DNA from 3 places in the Actinosynnema sp. CA-299493 genome. Region 1 is predicted to be linked to each of the others. Evidence: riboswitches for the same ligand, from Rfam matches in the RefSeq annotation. Region 1 holds a riboswitch; each other region holds the start of a gene.
The links. Region 1 has a riboswitch for glycine ahead of gcvP (aminomethyl-transferring glycine dehydrogenase). Riboswitches for the same ligand answer to the same signal wherever they lie in the genome.

Region 1 (5,974 bases):
CACCGCACGTACCTGATCCGCAGCCGCCGCTGCTGCCACACCGCCTCCGCGATCCCGGCCACGTGCGGCGTCCCCTCGTTGCCCCGGAACCAACCGGGCGCGTCCAGGTGGAACCTCTCCCGGACCCGCGCGGCCCGCGACCGCAGCTCCGGCGGGAGGGCGGCGAGCACCTTGAGCTGCGCCGCCGCCACCACCGCGCCCAGTCCCAGCTCCGCCGCCGGTCCGGGCAGGCCCGCCAGGAACAGCGAGTCGGCCTCCTCCGTGGTCAGCCCGGTGAGCCGGGTGCGGTAGCCGTCGACCAGCCGGTAGCCACCCGCCGGGCCGCGGTCGGCGTACACGGGGACGCCGGACGCGCCGAGCGCCTCCACGTCGCGGTAGACGGTGCGGACCGAGACCTCCAACTCGTCCGCCAACTCCCGCGCCGTCATCCGGCCGCGCGACTGGAGCAGGAGGAGCAGGGTCAGCAACCGGCCGGCGCGCATCCGCCCATCCTGACAGGAGCTGTCAGGTACGTCCGGCAGGCTTCCGGCCATGGACACCGCACACGCCACCGCCGAGATGAAGAGCTGGGACGAGCACACGTCCTGCGCCATGGCGACGGAGCGGAACTCCTCGAACGTGGTCAGGTTCCGCGCCGTGTACGACCCGTTGAAGATCGGCGACGGCGGCAGTTCTGTGTTCGGCGCGAACAGCGTCCGGCTGTCCTTCACCGTGACCAGCACCCCGGCAGCCGCGATCAGCGAGACGACGACGAGACAGGCACTGGCCGCCAAACCCACGCTGAACGCCGCAACGAGCCACCCGCCCACCGTCCCGTTCGCACCGAGCAGTTGGGACAGGATCACCGCGTTACCGGCCGACAGCAGCGCACCCGCGCTGAGCACCACGGCAGCCCGGCTGGCCGTAGACGCCCGCAACCGGTCGTACCGGTCGATGTGCCACTTGGTCGCGGCCGTCGTTCGACGGCCGCGACCAGCCGTGCACGGGTCAGCCGCCGTAGGCCGAGACCGGCGGGCAGGAGCAGACCAGGTTGCGGTCGCCCTTGACGCCGTCGATGCGGCGCACCGGGGGCCAGATCTTCGGCGCCGACGTGCCCGCCGGGAACACGGCCACCTCACGGCTGTACGGGTGGTCCCACTCGGTGGCGATGGAGGCCGCCGTGTGCGGCGCGTTGCGCAGCGGGTTGTCGTCCACCGGCCACTCGCCCGAGCCGACGCGGTCGATCTCGTGCCGGATCGCGATCATCGCGTCGATGAACCGGTCGATCTCGGCCAGGTCCTCGCTCTCCGTCGGCTCCACCATGAGCGTGCCCGCCACCGGGAAGGACATGGTCGGCGCGTGCAGCCCGTAGTCCGCCAACCGCTTCGCCACGTCGTCCACCGTCACGCCGGTCGCCTTGGTGATCGGCCGCAGGTCGAGGATGCACTCGTGGGCCACGAAACCGCCCTCCCCGGTGTACAGCACGGGGAAGTGCTCGTCCAACCGCCGCGCCACGTAGTTCGCCGCCGCCACCGCGGTCAACGTCGCCCGCCGCAGCCCGTCGCCGCCCATCATCCGCACGTACGCCCACGAGATCGGCAGGATCGACGCCGAGCCCCACGGCGCGGCGCTGATCGGGCCGACACCGGTCGCCGGACCGGCCGACGGCTGCAACGGGTGGTTCGGCAGGAACGGCGCCAGGTGCGAGCGCACGCCGATCGGCCCGACGCCCGGACCACCGCCGCCGTGCGGGATGCAGAACGTCTTGTGCAGGTTCAGGTGCGACACGTCCGACCCGAACTTGCCGTACTGCGCCAACCCGATCAGCGCGTTGAGGTTCGCGCCGTCCACGTACACCTGGCCGCCCGCGTCGTGCACCAGCCCGCACACCTCGCGCACGGTGTCCTCGTACACGCCGTGCGTCGACGGGTAGGTGATCATGATCGCGGCCAGCGAGTCGCGGTGCGCGTCGATCGTCGAACGCAGGTGCTCGACGTCCACGTTGCCGTGGTCGTCGCACTTGACGACCACGACCCGCATCCCGGCCATCACGGCGGACGCGGCGTTGGTGCCGTGCGCGCTCGACGGGATCAGGCACACGTCGCGGTGCGAGTCGCCGTTGGCCAGGTGGTAGGCGCGGATCGCCAGCAGGCCCGCGAACTCGCCCTGGCTGCCCGCGTTGGGCTGCAACGACACCGCGTCGTACCCGGTCACCTCGGCCAGCCACCGCTCCAGGTCACCGACGATCGTCAGCAGCCCCTCGGCGTCCGACGCGGGCGCGAACGGGTGCAGGTCGGCGAACTCCGGCCACGTGACCGGCTCCATCTCGGCCGTGGCGTTGAGCTTCATCGTGCACGAGCCCAGCGGGATCATGCTGCGGTCCAGCGCCACGTCCTTGTCCGACAGCGCGCGCAGGTAGCGCAGCAACGCGGTCTCGGAGCGGTGCGCGTGGAACACCGGGTGGGTCAGGTAGTCGCTGGTGCGGCGCAGGTCGGCGGGGATGCCGTCGGCGGTGTCGGCGTCCAGGCCGTCCACGTCGCCGACCGTCACGCCGAACGCCTGCCACACCGCGACCAGGTGCTCCCGCGTGGTGGTCTCGTCGCACGCGATGGACACCACGTCGTCGTCCACCTGCCATAGGTTCACGCCGAGGTCGCGCGCGGCGGAGACGACGGCGGCGGCACGGCCCTCCACCCGGGCGCGCACGGTGTCGAAGAACTCGCCGTGCACGACCTCGACGCCACCCTCCAGCAGACCGGCGGCCAGCACGGTCGCCATCCGGTGGGCCCGGGTCGCGATGGCCTTCAGCCCTTCCGGACCGTGGTACACCGCGTACATCGACGCGATCACCGCGAGCAGGACCTGCGCGGTGCAGATGTTGCTGGTCGCCTTCTCCCGGCGGATGTGCTGCTCGCGCGTCTGCAGCGCGAGGCGGTAGGCGAGCGAGCCGTCCGCGTCCACGGACACGCCGACGAGCCGTCCGGGCAGCTGCCGCTCCAAGCCCTGGCGCACGGCCATGTAGCCGGCGTGCGGCCCGCCGAACCCGACCGGCACGCCGAACCTCTGCGTGGTGCCGATGACGACGTCCGCGCCGATCTCGCCGGGGGGCCGCAGCAGCGTCAACGCCAGCAGGTCGGCGGCGACGACGGCCTGCGCGCCGGCCTTGTGGATCTCCTCGACGACCGTCGCGTGGTCGCGCACCACGCCGGACGCGCCGGGGTAGGACAGCAGCACGCCGAAGAAGTCGCCGCCGAGGCCGAGGCCCTCGATGCCCTGCGACAGGTCGGCGGTCACGATCTCGATGCCCAGCGGCTCGGCGCGCGTCTCGATGACGGCCAGCGTCTGCGGCAGCGTGTCGGCGTCCACCACGAACTTGGTCGACTTCGACCGTCCCGCGCGGCGGACCAGCGTCATCGCCTCGGCGGCGGCGGTGGACTCGTCCAGCATGGACGCGTTGGCCAGCGGCAGGCCGGTCAGGTCGGCGACCATCGTCTGGAAGTTCAGCAGGGCTTCGAGGCGGCCCTGGGAGATCTCCGGCTGGTACGGCGTGTACGCGGTGTACCAGGCGGGGCTCTCCAGCACGTTGCGGCGGATCACCGGCGGCGTGGTGGTGCCGTAGTAGCCGAGCCCGATCATCTGCGTCATCGGGCGGTTGCGCGCGGCGAGGGCGCGCAGTTCGGCCAGCGCCTCGGTCTCGGTGGCGGGCGCGGGCAGGTCCAGCACCAGGTCGCGCTCGCGGATCGACTCGGGGACGGCGTGCTGCGCCAGCTCCTCCAGCGAGCCGACGCCGATCACGTCGAGGATGCGGGCCAGCTCGGCGGGCCGCGGGCCCACGTGCCGGTCGGCGAACGGGGTGCCGTGCTCGAGTGCGGCGAGGGGGATGCGGTCCTGCGTCATCGGTGCTGGCCTCCAGGGCTCCGGGCAGACTTCTGCCGTTGCCCTCCCCCTCTGTCTTCTGCCCGGCGGCGGGCGCCTGAGAGCTTCACCCGGCTGTCGGGCTTGCACCGTCGGCGGGGTCGGTCGGTGGTGGCCGACCCGCTTTCCAGAGGCGTCTCACCCGCACGGTCCTTGCGCCTGAGAGGTTCCGGGGAGGATTTGCTCCTTCGGCGCCGAGACTGGCTCGGACTCTCCCGCACGGGATAAAGCGACTACGCGCGAAATCCTACCCGGCAGGTGGGTGAACGGTACCGCCGGCGCGACGTGGATCTCACCGCGTGGCACCGGTCGCCACCTGCCCGCCGGCGGGCTCCCGTCAGCCGATGGCCCTGGTCCGACGGCGGCGGGACAGCTCGTCGTTGGCGGGCTCCACGATCTCCGCGCCGTCCGCGCGCTCGGCGGGGAAGTCGTGGATCGTGCCGCTGATCTCGCGCATCGCGCCGGAGACCGCGATGCCGAACACCCCTTGGCCGCCTTGGAGCAGGTCGACCACCTCTTCCGGCGACGTGCACTCGTAGACGGTGGTGCCGTCGCTGAACAACGTGATCCGGGCCAGGTCCTGCACGCCGCGGCGACGCAGGTGGTCGACCGCGACCCGGATGTTCTGCAGCGAGACACCGGTGTCCAGCAGCCGCTTGACTACCTTGAGGACCAGGATGTCCTTGAACGAGTAGAGCCGTTGGCTGCCGGAGCCGTGGGCACTCCTTATGGTCGGGTTGACCAACCCCGTGCGCGCCCAGTAGTCCAGCTGGCGGTAGGTGATGCCCGCGATCTGGCACGCGGCGGGGCCGCGGTACCCGACCAGTTCGTCCGGCAGCGAGGAGTCCGGGAACAGCTCACCCTGTTCGCCGGATCCGGCCCGGATGGGCGCTTCCTCGACCACGCCTGCCTCCCCTCGGTCCGGTCACGACGACCGGCGACCAACGTGAAGCCGCCGCGGTGTCCGAATCACACCGTGGCAATTCACCTGAGTTCGACGGTAAGACCGCCCAGGTGGCAGGTCAACGCGACGCGCGGGACGTGTCTGACCTCGACGTGAGGTTGAGGTTGAGAGAGTCGGCAGTCGTAAGCCATTCGGGTGACGTTTAGTGATCGTTTAGCGGATCAACATTGACGTTGTGTAACCCAGGTGCGTGACGCCCAGAGGTGTCATGCGGCCTTCATCCACAACGCACCGCACACGCCTTCGGACCACCGTTCACGGCACGGGACCGACGCTCCGACCCTCCACCGACGTCGCCGAAACCGACCGGTTTTGTCAAGCACCCGACCCGCTTGTTCACAGCCCCGGCACTCGCACCGCCGAGGGAGCCACCCCACCCACCCAGTTGTCCACAGGCAGCGACCGCCGCCCGGAATTCGTCGGTGCCACGTGGCAGGGTCGAAAACAGGGATCCCCTGGGCGGGGACCTCTGCGAAAGCACGGGCAAGCGCGGACAAGCAGGGGCAAGCAGGGTTCAGCGGCGCGGGTAACGCGAGCCGACGGAACTGGCACGGTCCGGGGCACTGCATCCGCGAGCCCAGCCGGGTCAGCGAAACCAGGCGAGGTCCGCAAATCCGGCAGGCCGCGCGAGATCAGGCCGGGTCTCCGAATCCGGCGGGGGCCGGCGAGACCAGGCGGGGTCCGCGAGACCAGCGGGGCCAGCCAGACTCGGAGGGGTCCGCGAGTCCGGCGGATCGGCGAGACCCAGTGGGCCGGCGAGACCAGGCAAGGGCGGTGAGACAGGCAGAGGCCGGGATGCGGGCCAGGGCGGCGAGCCGTGGACCGGCGTGGGCAAGCAGGCAGAAGCCGGTGCAGGAGGCACACGCGGCGGTCAGGCGGCTACAGGCGAGGCGGACGAGACCGGCGGGGGTTGCGAGACCGACAGAGCGGCGTGACCAGCGTGGTGGGGCTCTAGCCGGTCAGGGCACGCGGGCGCGCGGCAGTTCGGTGATGTCGGCGCGTGGTGAAGCGCGCCGGAACCCGAACCGGACCGCGAGCTGCCGGCCGAGCTACGTGTCCGCGCCCCGGAAGTCCTCGGGCGACACGGAGTCGAGGAACTCGCGGAACTTCTCGACC
Region 2 (5,974 bases), 980 kb from region 1:
GCCCGACCAGCTGGAGCACCTGGTCGGCCCGCGAGTCGGGCACGCCGATCGCGGACGCGTAGACGAGCAGGTGGTTGCGCGCGGTGCGCTTGGGGTGGAAGCCCTGGGCCTCCAGCACCGCGCCGACCACCCGGGCCGGGTTGCCGAGCTGGGCGAACGGCCTGCCGTTGATCAGTCCGGTGCCCGCGGTCGGGGTCACCAGGCCGAGCAGCATGCGCAGCGTCGTCGTCTTGCCTGCCCCGTTGGGACCGAGGAAGCCGGTCACCGAACCGGGTTCCACTGTGAAGCTGAGGTTCTGCACCGCTGCGACCGGACCGAACTGCTTGGTCAAGTTCTGCACCACGATGCGGCCAGTGCCGTCGTGCACGCGTCCCTCCCGAGTACTCCTACCGGGCGTCATCCTGCCTTAGGAGGGTCACTCGGGGAGGGCATGTCGGGGTTTCGACGCGACCCTCGGTATCTCGGTCGTCGTCTCGACGTCCCTCGAATGGCGCAGCGTGCGGAGTGGGCGGCGGCGTTCGCGGTGCGGCAGACCGTCGCCTATGAGGTGCTGGTGGGCCATCGTCCACACCTGGCACGGCCACTTCTTGTGCCGCAGGATGCCGGGGCACGCGCCGCAGCGGCCGTCCGGATCGGGTTGGTGCACGGTCAGCAGCAGCCGCCAGCCGTCGGCCAGGCGGTGGATCTCGGACCGCGCGAGCGGCACGAGGGCGTCCGCCTCGCCGGTCTCGGCGACCTCGTCCAGCAACGCCAGCCGGCGCAGCACGGCGGCGCGCAGCGCTTCGTCCACGCCCGTCACATCCTGTCGGCGACTTGGTCGAGCAGGCGGTGCAGCCTGCGCGTCTGCGTGACCGACATCACAGCGGACTCACCGGGTGGCGCGACCAGCAGAACTCGGTCGTCCTCGACGAGCACGGTCATCGACCGGTCCCGCCCGAACGGGTCGTGGCAGTCGATCCAGCCCTCGGGTTCAGCCATCTCGCTCCGATCGGAGGTGGCGCGGCGGGGCGCCGCGCGAGCGGACGACCCCGCTCGGTAGCTACGGGGTTCCGACCTGTCCATCGGTCACCGGGGTGTCGTGACTTACCTGTTATCACCCAAGTTCACTCGATTGCTTGAGCGTGCACACGGCGTGTTGCCACCGCCGGGCGAAATGTGCGCCGGATAGGTGGGGCCGCTGGGCAGGGACCCCGGTTCCCGGCTAGGATTGGTCACGCGGCCCGCTCCCAGTGACCCCCAGGCTGGTTGAGCGGGCCGTCTTTCTTGCCGAAGGGCCCCGCTCACGTGCTGTGAGCGGGGCCCTTCGCGGTAGTGGGTATCAGAGGTCGACCGGCGTGTGGGTCATCCCGTGCGCCTGGGCGACCGGCAGGTTGGTCAGCAGGCCCTCGTGCGCGTTCAGGCCGAGCGCCAGCGACGCGTCCCCGCGCAGCGCCGCCTCCCAGCCCAGGTCGGCCAGCGCGACGGCGTACGGCAGCGTCACGTTGGTCAGCGCGTAGGTCGACGTGCGCGGCACGGCGCCGGGCATGTTCGCCACGCAGTAGAAGACGGTGTCGTGCACCTGGTAGGTCGGGTCGTCGTGCGTGGTCGGCCGCGAGTCGGCGAAGCAGCCGCCCTGGTCGATCGCGATGTCCACGAGGACGGAGCCGGGCCTCATGCCGGCCACCAGGTCGTTGCCGACCAGCTTCGGCGCCTTCGCGCCGGGCACCAGCACCGCGCCGATGACCAGATCGGCCTCGCGGACGGCCTCCTCGACGGCGTACCGGTTGGACGTCACGGTGCGCAGGCGGCCCTGGTAGAGGGCGTCGATGTGCCGCAGCCGGTCCACGTTGGTGTCCAGGACCTGCACGTCCGCGCCCATGCCCACGGCGATCGCCGCCGCGTTCAGGCCCGCCACGCCGCCGCCGATCACGACCACCCGCGCCGGGTGCACGCCGGGCACGCCGCCGGGCAGCACGCCGCGCCCGCCGGACGGCTTCATCAGCGAGTACGCGCCCACCTGCGGCGCGAGCCTGCCCGCCACCTCCGACATCGGCGCCAGCAGCGGCAGCGCGCCGTTCGGGGTCTGCACGGTCTCGTAGGCGACGGCGGTGGTGCCGGAGTCCAGCAACGCCCGCGTCAGCGGCCGGTCGGCGGCCAGGTGCAGGTACGTGAACAGGACCTGGCCCTTGCGCAGCCGCGGGTACTCCTCGGCGATCGGCTCCTTGACCTTGAGCACCAGGTCGCCCTCGGCCCACACGTCGTCCGCGCCGGGCAGCACCTTCGCGCCGGCGGCCAGGTACTCCTCGTCGGTGATGGCCGAACCGAGGCCCGCGCCGGTCTCGACCACCACGTCGTGACCGCGCTGGGTCAGCTCGTGCGCGCCCGCCGGGGTCAGCGCGACGCGGTACTCGTGGTTCTTGATCTCGCGGGGGACGGCGATCCGCACGGTGGGCTCCTTCGGCCGTTGTTACACCAAAGGTCCGGTAACGGGTACCCGGTGTCATCGTGCCGCGAGCACCAACGGGCCGGTGCGCGGTTGTGCGGTCCGGACAAGTCCGGTGGCGCGTTGACACCCGTCGGGCCCGGCACCTAGCGTGCGGGCCAACCAACTGAACATCGGCCGCGGCGCGCCAGGAGCGCCGGAACCCGCGCGGGAGAGACCTCGGTGAACGTGCCGGGGCGCCGAAGGAGCAAGTACCCCGCACACTCTCAGGCAGCGAGAACCGCTCGGGTGAGGCGACTCTGGAAAGCGCGCCCAACCGCGCGCACCCACGGTGCAAGCCGGAACGGATCGACGGTCAGCCGTCGCGACGACCCGGTGAAGCTCTCAGGTCCAAGGACAGAGTGGGGCTCTGGGTGGACCTTGCCGTGAGGGAGCGCTGTCGTGACTTTTCCGGACAACCTGCTGTACACGCCCGAGCACGAGTGGGTGGACTGGGCGCCGGGTACCCAGGACCCGGTGGCGGTCGGCATCACGTCGTACGCGGCGGACTCGCTGGGTGACATCGTGTTCGTGGAGCTGCCCGAGGTCGGCGCCGTGGTGACGTCCGGCGAGGTGTGCGGCGAGCTGGAGTCGACCAAGTCGGTCAGCGACCTGTACGCGCCGGTCAGCGGCGAGGTGGTGGAGGTCAACCCGACCGCTGTCAACGACCCGTCGCTGATCAACAACGACCCGTACGGCGCCGGTTGGCTGTTCAAGGTGGCCGTGACCGACGCGTCCGGGCTGCTGACCGCGGCGAAGTACGCGGAACTGACCGGGGACTGACGTCATGGCGATCAGCGTGTTCGACCTGTTCTCCGTGGGCATCGGACCGTCGAGCTCGCACACGGTGGGCCCGATGCGCGCGGCGATGATGTTCGCGGACCGGCTGCGGCCCTCGTCGGCCTCGGTCGACCGGGTGCACGTGGAGCTGTTCGGCTCGCTCGGCGCGACCGGGCACGGGCACGGCAGCCCCAAGGCGGTGCTGCTCGGACTGGAGGGCTGCCGGCCGGAGGAGGTCGACCCTGAAGAGGCCGAGCGGCGGGTGGCGGAGATCCGCGCCACCGGACGGCTGCGGCTGGCCGGCGCGCGGGAGATCGCGTTCACCGAGGACACCGACCTGGTGATGCACCGGCGCAAGTCGTTGCCGCTGCACCCCAACGGCATGAGCTTCACCGCCCACTCGGGTGACGCCGTGGTCGACTCGGCGGTGTACTACTCCGTCGGCGGCGGGTTCGTGGTGGACGACACGGCCACCGGCGCCGACCGGATCAAGGCCGACGAGACGCCGGTCGCGCACCCGTTCCGGACGGGTGACGAGCTGCTGGCGCGGTGCCGGGAGACCGGGCTGTCGATCAGCGAGGTCATGCTGGCCAACGAGCTGTCGTGGCGTGGCGAGGAGTCGGTGCGCTCGGGGCTGCTGGGGATCTGGGACGTGATGCAGCAGTGCGTCGAGCGCGGCTGCACTCGGACCGGTGTGCTGCCCGGTGGCTTGAAGGTGCGGCGGCGCGCGGCCGAGATGCGGCAGCGGATGGCCGCCGAGCACTACGCCACGGACCCGTTGCGGGTGATGGACTGGGTGACGCTGTTCGCGCTGGCGGTGAACGAGGAGAACGCCGCAGGCGGTCGCGTGGTGACCGCGCCGACCAACGGCGCGGCTGGCATCGTGCCCGCGGTGCTGCACTATTACACCCGCTTCGTGCCGGGCGCGTCCGACGACGGCGTGGTGCGGTTCCTGCTGACGGCGGGGGCGGTCGGCGTGCTGTTCAAGGAGAACGCGTCGATCTCCGGCGCCGAGGTCGGGTGCCAGGGCGAGGTCGGTTCGGCGTGCTCGATGGCGGCGGGCGGGCTGGCCGAGGTCATGGGCGGCACGCCGGAGCAGGTGGAGAACGCGGCCGAGATCGCCATGGAGCACAACCTGGGGCTGACGTGCGACCCGATCGGGGGACTGGTGCAGATCCCGTGCATCGAGCGCAACGCGCTGGCGTCGATCAAGGCGATCACGGCGGCGCGGATGGCGCTGCGCGGCGACGGCTCGCACTTCGTGTCGTTGGACAAGGTCATCAAGACCATGCGTGAGACGGGCAAGGACATGAAGAGCAAATACAAGGAGACCGCTCGCGGCGGGCTGGCCGTCAACGTCATCGAGTGCTGACCCGTGCGTGGGAGGCGGCCGACCGGTCGCCTCCCACACCGCCGGGTTACGGCAGGACCGCCTCGATCGCCTTCACGACCGCCTCGTCCTCAGGCTCGGTGCGCGGGCGGAACCTGGCCACGACCTCGCCGGACGGGGCGACGAGGAACTTCTCGAAGTTCCACTGGACGTCGCCGGCCGCGCCGTCGGTGTCCGCGAACGCCGTCAGCTCGGCGTACAGCGGGTGCCGGGACGGGCCGTTCACCTCGACCTTCTCGAACAGCGGGAACGTCACGCCGTACGTGGTGGAGCAGAAGGTGGCGATCTCCTCCGCCGTGCCCGGCTCCTGCCCGGCGAACTGGTTGCACGGGAACCCGACCACGGAGAACCCCTGGGCCGCGTACCGCTCCTGCAACCGCTCCAAGCCCTGGTACTGGGGCGTCAGCCCGCACTTCGAGGCGACGTTCACCACCAGCAGCGCCTTGCCCGCCACCGCGCCCAGGCTCGACGGCTCACCGGACAGCGTGCGCAGCGGGATGTCGTGGATGCTCATGCCCGCGAGGCTACGTGCCTCTCCACGAGCGCACGCAGGGCCGCCATCTCCGCCGCCAGCGCGGCCACGCCCGCCGCCGTCACGCTGACCCACGTCCGGGGCCGCTTGCCGTCGTACCCCTTCTCCACCGCGACCAGCCCGGCCTGCTCCAGCACCGCGATGTGCCGCGACAGGTTGCCCGCGGTCAGCTCCAGGGTGGACCGCAGGTAGCCGAACTCGACCCGCTTCGCCTCCGCCGCCACGGTGAGGATGCCCAGCCGGTGCCTCTGGTGCACCACGTCGTCCAGCGACGCGGTCGGGTGCTCAGCCACGCCGCAAGCCCACCAGGCCGCCGACGACGAGCACCAACCCGGGCAGCACGACCACGCTGCCCGACGACCACGTGCCGGGCGTGACCCCTTCCAGCGGCGTGAAGCCGGCGGACACGCACAGCGCGACCAGGTACCCCGCCGTGATGGTGGTGAACCGGGTGCTGCGCTCCACCGCCGCCAGCACCACCAGGCCGAGGCCGATCGCGATGAACTGCCCGATCGCCGGCTGGTCGTGCTGGAGCACCGCCGTGCCCAGCACGGCCGCCGTCGCCGTCGCCGCGAGCGGGGCCTTCCACCGCCACAGCGCGGTCGCCGCCGCGAGCAGGATCAGCCCCGCGCCGGTGCCCGAGTGGAACCGGAACGGCAGGTGCTCCAGCGCCAGGCCGATCACCGGACCGCCCAGGCCGATCGCCAGCGCGCCGAGGTAGCCCCCGGTGGACGTCTCGATGCCCACCCGCGCACCACGCCGGCGGTACCACCACACCGTCGCCAGGCCGCCCACCACCAAGGCGGTCGAC
Region 3 (5,974 bases), 260 kb from region 1:
ATAACGCCCTGGTAACAGGGTTTTTGACAAACCAGGGTCTAGCGGTTGTCGGTACCCGCTAATACGGTGCGTCGCATTGGCTGATCTTCGACCGATGAGGAGGCAGAATGGTCGAGGACTCCGGAGTCGACGAGCTGTTGCGGCAGTGGGCGGCTGAGCGCTCGGACGACGCCGACCTGCAGGAGGTGAACCGGATCAAGGACGCGTGGCTCGCGGAAGCGCCGCCGTCCGTGCCGGGGATCCCGGTGCAGCGGGCGAATGGCGGTCCCCGCGGCCTGGTGAAGGTCGAGTCCGCGGATCCGGCGTACGTGGCGGCGATGCGGAAGCGGGCGCCCGAGGTGCCCGAGCCCCTGCTCGCCGCCGCCGCCAGCTACTGGCAGCTGGTGGGCGACCTGTCCGAGGCGGAGCAGTGGTGGGACGCGGGCATCAGCCCGTTGGACCAGCGCGCTCTCGACTACCGGGCGGCCGGGCTCTCGCCCGCCGACCTCGGTCGTCGCCTCGGCCCGATGACGGTGCTCCAGCACCTGCGTCGGGGTAGTGCGGCGGCCTGGTGCGTGGCCAGGTTGCAGAGGCAACGCCGGGACGGCGTGGCCTAGGTCCGACGAGTCGGGGCGGGCTCCTGAGGTCGAGGAGCCCTTACCTTGGAGGGTGCGGGCTCCCGTGCGGGGAGCCCCAGCCCCGTGCGAGGCACGAAGTACTCTTGAGGCGTGCGAGGCCTCATCACCCCTCAGCGCCTGGCCATCGCGGCCGTCTGCCTGGCGTCGCTGGTCGTGTGCTGCGGCCTGGCCTACTGGCAGTGGGACCGGTTCTCCCAGGCCGGCGGCACGTTCCAGAACCTGGGTTACGTGTTCCAGTGGCCGCTGTTCGGCCTCTTCCCCGCGTTCATGGTGTGGCGCATCCGCAGGCTGGACGCCCGGCGCGAGGCCGAGGCCGCCGCCGGGACGACGGACGCCGCCGACGAGGCCGCGCCGGAGCCGGTGGCCGCGCCGTCTCGGCCGGTCGTTACCGTTGAGCCCGTCAGAGCGCCCGTGCGGGATGACGAGGACGACGAGCTCGCGGCCTACAACCGCATGCTCGCCGAGCTCAACGCGCGGGACCAGCGGTGAGCGAAGGTAGGGCGATGAGCGGCGCGTTGACCAGGTTCCGGTTCATGGCTTACGTGGTCGGTGTCGGCCTGCTGCTGCTCGTGGTCGGCATGATCGCCAAGTACGCGGGCGGCAACGCGGGCATGGTGCAGGTCATCGGCCCCATCCACGGCTTCCTCTACGCGGTGTACCTGGTGCTCACCGTCGACCTCGCGCTCAAGTCCCGCTGGTCGATCAAGGGCACGGTGCTGGTGCTGCTCGCGGGCACGATCCCGTTCGTGTCGTTCTACGCCGAGCGCAGGGTGGTCGAGAGCGTCCGGGCCGAGAAGAGCCTGTGACCGGGCTTGACCCCGCCCGCCGGGCACCCCTAGCGTCTGGCGGTACCAACTGAACACGGCCGTCGATGTCACGCGGGAGAGTCCCCGAGCGGGGCGCCGAAGGAGCAACTCCTCCCCGGAATCTCTCAGGCACAGGTACCGCGCGACGAAGGCAACTCTGGAAAGCAGGCGCACCCGGTGCGCCTCGCCCACGGTGCAAGCCGTCCTCACCCGGCGGCGAAGCTCTCAGGCTCATGGCAGAGGGGGAGGCTCACTCGACGAGGAGTCTCCGGTGGACCGTGTCATCCTTTCGCTCGTGAATCTCTCGGACGTGCCCGCCCGTCGACCCGACCGGTCGGCCCATCGGCATGTCCGCACCCAGGGAGGGCCCGCCTGATGGAAAGCCGCCGCACGCCCCTGCACGCCGAACACGAGGCGTTGGGGGCCATGTTCACCGACTTCGCGGGCTGGCGGATGCCGCTGCGCTACGACAGCGAGCTGGCCGAGCACCACGCGGTGCGCACGTCGGCAGGCCTGTTCGACCTGACCCACATGGGTGAGATCCTGCTCACCGGCCCGGAGGCGGGCGCCGCGCTGGACCACGCCCTGGTCGGCCACGCGTCCGCGATCGGCGTCGGCCGCGCCCGGTACACGATGATCTGCGAGGCCGACGGCGGTGTGATCGACGACCTGATCGTGTACCGCACCGGTGACGCCGAGTACCTCGTCGTGGCCAACGCCTCGAACGCCGCCGTCGTGCACGAGGCCCTGGTCGAGCGGGCGAAGGGCTTCGACGCGACGGTGACCGACGCCTCGACCGACTACGCGCTGCTCGCCGTGCAGGGCCCGAAGGCCACCGCCATCCTCGCCGGCCTCACGCCGACCGACCTGGCCGCGGTGAAGTACTACGCGTCGTACCCGACCGAGGTCGCGGGCAGGCCCGTGCTGCTGGCCCGCACCGGCTACACCGGCGAGGACGGCTTCGAGCTGTTCGTCGCGCCGGACGACGCCGCGCACGTCTGGCAGGCCCTGCTGGCGGCGGGCGCGCCGCACGACCTCAAGCCCGCCGGCCTCGGCTGCCGCGACACGCTGCGGCTGGAGGCCGGGATGCCGCTGTACGGCAACGAGCTCGGCCGCGACCGCACGCCGTTCCAGGCGAACCTCGGCCGGGTGGTGAAGCTGGACAAGCCGGGCGACTTCGTCGGCCGCGACGCGCTGGCCGCCGTCGCCGAGCAGGGCGCCGACCAGGTCCTGGTCGGCCTGAAGACCGACTCGCGCCGCGCGCCGCGGCACGGTTACCCGGTGCTGGACGCGTCCGGCGCCCGGATCGGCGAGGTGACCAGCGGCGCGTTGTCGCCGACCCTGGGCTACTCGGTGGCGATGGCGTACGTCACCGTCGGCAACACCGAGCCGGGCACGCGGCTCTCGGTGGACGTCCGCGGCAGGCACGAGCCGGTCGAAGTCGTCGCACTGCCCTTCTACAAGCGCACCTCGTAAGGGAGACCCCACACATGTCCGAGCACTTCAACACCTCCCTCGCGGAGTTCGACCCGGAGGTCGCGGACGCCGTCGCCGCCGAGCTGCACCGGCAGCAGAGCACGCTGGAGATGATCGCCTCGGAGAACTTCACGCCGGTGTCGGTGCTCCAGGCGCAGGGGTCGGTGCTGACGAACAAGTACGCCGAGGGCTACCCCGGCCGGCGCTACTACGGCGGCTGCGAGAACGTCGACGTGATCGAGCGGCTGGCGATCGAGCGGGTCAAGGCGCTGTTCGGCGCCGGTTTCGCGAACGTGCAGCCGCACTCGGGCGCGCAGGCCAACGCGTGCGCGATGTTCGCCCTGATCCAGCCGGGCGACACGATCCTGGGCCTCGACCTCGCGCACGGCGGCCACCTCACCCACGGCATGCGGATCAACTTCTCCGGCAAGCTCTACAACGTGGTGCCCTACCACGTGTCGGACTCCGACGGCCGGGTCGACATGGCCGAGGTGGAGCGGCTGGCGACCGAGCACAAGCCGAAGCTGATCGTGGCCGGCTGGTCGGCGTACCCGCGTCAGCTGGACTTCGCCGAGTTCCGCCGGATCGCCGACGCGGTGGGCGCGTACCTCATGGTCGACATGGCGCACTTCGCCGGCCTGGTGGCGGCGGGCCTGCACCCGAGCCCCGTGCCGCACGCGCACGTCGTGACCACGACCACGCACAAGACGCTCGGCGGCCCGCGCGGCGGCGTGATCCTGACCAACGAGGCCGACCTGGCGAAGAAGATCAACTCGGCGGTGTTCCCGGGTCAGCAGGGCGGTCCGCTGGAGCACGTGATCGCGGGCAAGGCGGTGGCGTTCAAGCACGCCGCGTCGCCCGAGTTCGCCGACCGCCAGCGGCGCACGGTCGAGGGCGCGAAGATCCTCGCCGAGCGGCTGTCCCAGCCCGACGCGGCGGCGGCGGGTGTGAAGGTGCTCACCGGCGGCACGGACGTGCACCTCGTGCTGGTGGACCTGGTGGGGTCCGAACTGGACGGCAAGCAGGCCGAGGACCGGCTGCACGAGGTGGGCATCACGGTCAACCGCAACGCGGTGCCGAACGACCCGCGCCCGCCGATGGTGACCTCCGGCCTGCGCATCGGCACGCCGGCGCTGGCCACGCGCGGGTTCGGCGCGGCCGACTTCGCCGAGGTGTCGGATGTCATCGCGGCGGCGCTGGGGTCCTCACCGGACCTGGCGGAGCTGCGCTCGCGGGTCGAGGTGCTGGCCGCCAAGCACCCGCTGTACCCGACCCTGTGAACGACGACACGAAATAGCTCGCGGATACTGGAGGTTGTCCCGTGCGCAACCCGCGTACGGGACAACCGAAAGAGGCACCATGACCGCGACCCTCGACGCCCTGGCACTGCCGCGCGACGCACAGGACCTGCTGTTCCGCGAGGCGCGCACGGCGAACGCGTTCACCGACGAGCCGGTGACCGACGAGCAGCTCCGCGCCGTCTACGACCTCGTGAAGTGGGGTCCGACCGCGATGAACAGCCAGCCGCTGCGCGTGCTGTTCGTCCGGGGCGAGGACGCCAAGGCCCGCCTCGCGCCGCACATGGCGGAGGGCAACCGCGCCAAGACCGTCGCCGCGCCGGTGACCGCGGTCCTGGCGGCCGACACCGACTTCCACGAGCACCTCGCCACGACGTTCCCGCACTACCCGGGCGCGAAGGCGGCGTTCGCGGACGACGCGAGGCGCGCCGAGGCGGCCAGGACGAGCGCGCTGCTCCAGGTCGGCTACTTCATCGTCGGCGTCCGCGCGGCCGGTCTCGCGGCGGGCCCGATGAGCGGTTTCGACGCGGAGGGCGTGCGCGGCGAGTTCTTCGCCGACACCAACCAGCTGCCCCTGGTGATCGTCAACATCGGCCACCCGGACCACTCCGGCACCCACCCGCGCAACCCGCGCCTGGACTTCGCCGAAGCCGTCCGCACCCTCTGACCGCACCGGCCCGCCGGCCGCACCGCCGCCGCCGGCCCGTCAGCGGGACCGGTGGGCGTTGAGCCGGGCGGCCTGGCGGGTCAGGTGGGCGACCTCGGCGAGGTTGCCCGCCTGGCGGGCCGCCTCGGCGTACAGCCGCGCCGCCGTGGCCAGGTCGCCGTCGCGCTCGCGCAGGTACGCCGCCACCGCGGTGTGCCTGGGCAGGGAGCCGTCCAGCTCGGCGAGCGCCGCCAGCCCGGCGCGCGGCCCGTCGGCCTCGCCCACGGCGACCGCGCGGTTGAGCCGGACGACCGGGCTGTCGGTCAGGCGCGCCAGCTCGTCGTACCACTCGACGATCTGCACCCAGTCGGTCTCCTCGGCGGTCGGCGCGTCGGCGTGCAGCGCCGCGATGGCGGCCTGCGCCTGGAACTCGCCCAGCCGGTCGCGGGACAGCGCCGCCTGGAGGATCCCGACGCCCTCGGCGATCGCCGCGGTGTCCCACCGGCCGCGGTCCTGCCGGGCGAGCGGCACCAGGCTGCCGTCCGGCGCGGTCCGGGCCTCGCGCCGGGCGTGGTGGAGCAGCATGAGGGCGAGCAGCCCCGCCACCTCGGGGTGGTCGATCGCCGCCGCGAGCTGCCGGGTGAGCCGGATCGCCTCGACGGCCAGGTCGACGTCGCCCGAGTAGCCCTCGTTGAAGACCAGGTAGAGGACCCGCAGCACGGTGGCGACGTCCCCGGGCTGGTCGAACCGCACACCGGAGACGGTGCGCTTGGCCCGGCTGATCCGCTGCGCCATCGTCGCCTCCGGCACCAGGTACGCCTGGGCGATCTGGCGGGTGGTCAGCCCGCCGACGGCGCGCAGCGTGAGCGCGACCGCCGACGACGGCGTCAACGACGGGTGGGCGCACAGGAAGTAGAGCTGGAGCGTGTCGTCCACCGTGGACACCGGCCCCGGCGCCGGTTCCTCGTCGACGACGTCCTCACGCCGACGCCGGGCGGCGTCCGCGCGACTCGCGTCGAGGAACCGGCGCCACGCCACCGTGGCCAGCCAGCCCTTCGGGTCCCGCGGCGGGTCGTCGGGCCAGGCGCGGACCGCCTCCACCAGCGCGTCCTGCACGGCGTCCTCGGCCGC

Region 2: linked by a shared signal. The riboswitch ahead of gcvH (glycine cleavage system protein GcvH) and the one ahead of gcvP (aminomethyl-transferring glycine dehydrogenase) in region 1 are both predicted to bind glycine.
Region 3: linked by a shared signal. The riboswitch ahead of gcvT (glycine cleavage system aminomethyltransferase GcvT) and the one ahead of gcvP (aminomethyl-transferring glycine dehydrogenase) in region 1 are both predicted to bind glycine.

Annotation. Positions count from the first base shown of each region.
Region 1 is NZ_CP191993.1:7,406,032-7,412,005, forward strand. Features, by position in the region: gene ACQPYE_RS31165 (helix-turn-helix transcriptional regulator) at 1-482, opposite strand, end outside; gene gcvP (aminomethyl-transferring glycine dehydrogenase) at 988-3,876, opposite strand; glycine riboswitch at 4,032-4,122, opposite strand; gene ACQPYE_RS31175 (MerR family transcriptional regulator) at 4,232-4,798, opposite strand; gene ACQPYE_RS31180 (bifunctional nuclease family protein) at 5,908-5,974, opposite strand, start outside.
Region 2 is NZ_CP191993.1:8,384,073-8,390,046, reverse strand. Features, by position in the region: gene ACQPYE_RS35900 (ABC transporter ATP-binding protein) at 1-367, opposite strand, end outside; gene ACQPYE_RS35895 (hypothetical protein) at 416-790, opposite strand; gene ACQPYE_RS35890 (hypothetical protein) at 796-978, opposite strand; gene ald (alanine dehydrogenase) at 1,319-2,425, opposite strand; glycine riboswitch at 2,621-2,715, shown strand; gene gcvH (glycine cleavage system protein GcvH) at 2,864-3,244, shown strand; gene ACQPYE_RS35875 (L-serine ammonia-lyase) at 3,249-4,613, shown strand; gene ACQPYE_RS35870 (glutathione peroxidase) at 4,660-5,145, opposite strand; gene ACQPYE_RS35865 (transcriptional regulator) at 5,142-5,456, opposite strand; gene ACQPYE_RS35860 (hypothetical protein) at 5,449-5,974, opposite strand, start outside.
Region 3 is NZ_CP191993.1:7,661,625-7,667,598, reverse strand. Features, by position in the region: gene ACQPYE_RS32405 (helix-turn-helix transcriptional regulator) at 108-596, shown strand; gene ACQPYE_RS32400 (hypothetical protein) at 708-1,106, shown strand; gene ACQPYE_RS32395 (DUF3817 domain-containing protein) at 1,121-1,423, shown strand; glycine riboswitch at 1,487-1,574, shown strand; glycine riboswitch at 1,576-1,670, shown strand; gene gcvT (glycine cleavage system aminomethyltransferase GcvT) at 1,799-2,899, shown strand; gene glyA (serine hydroxymethyltransferase) at 2,914-4,179, shown strand; gene ACQPYE_RS32380 (malonic semialdehyde reductase) at 4,259-4,864, shown strand; gene ACQPYE_RS32375 (RNA polymerase sigma factor) at 4,904-5,974, opposite strand, start outside.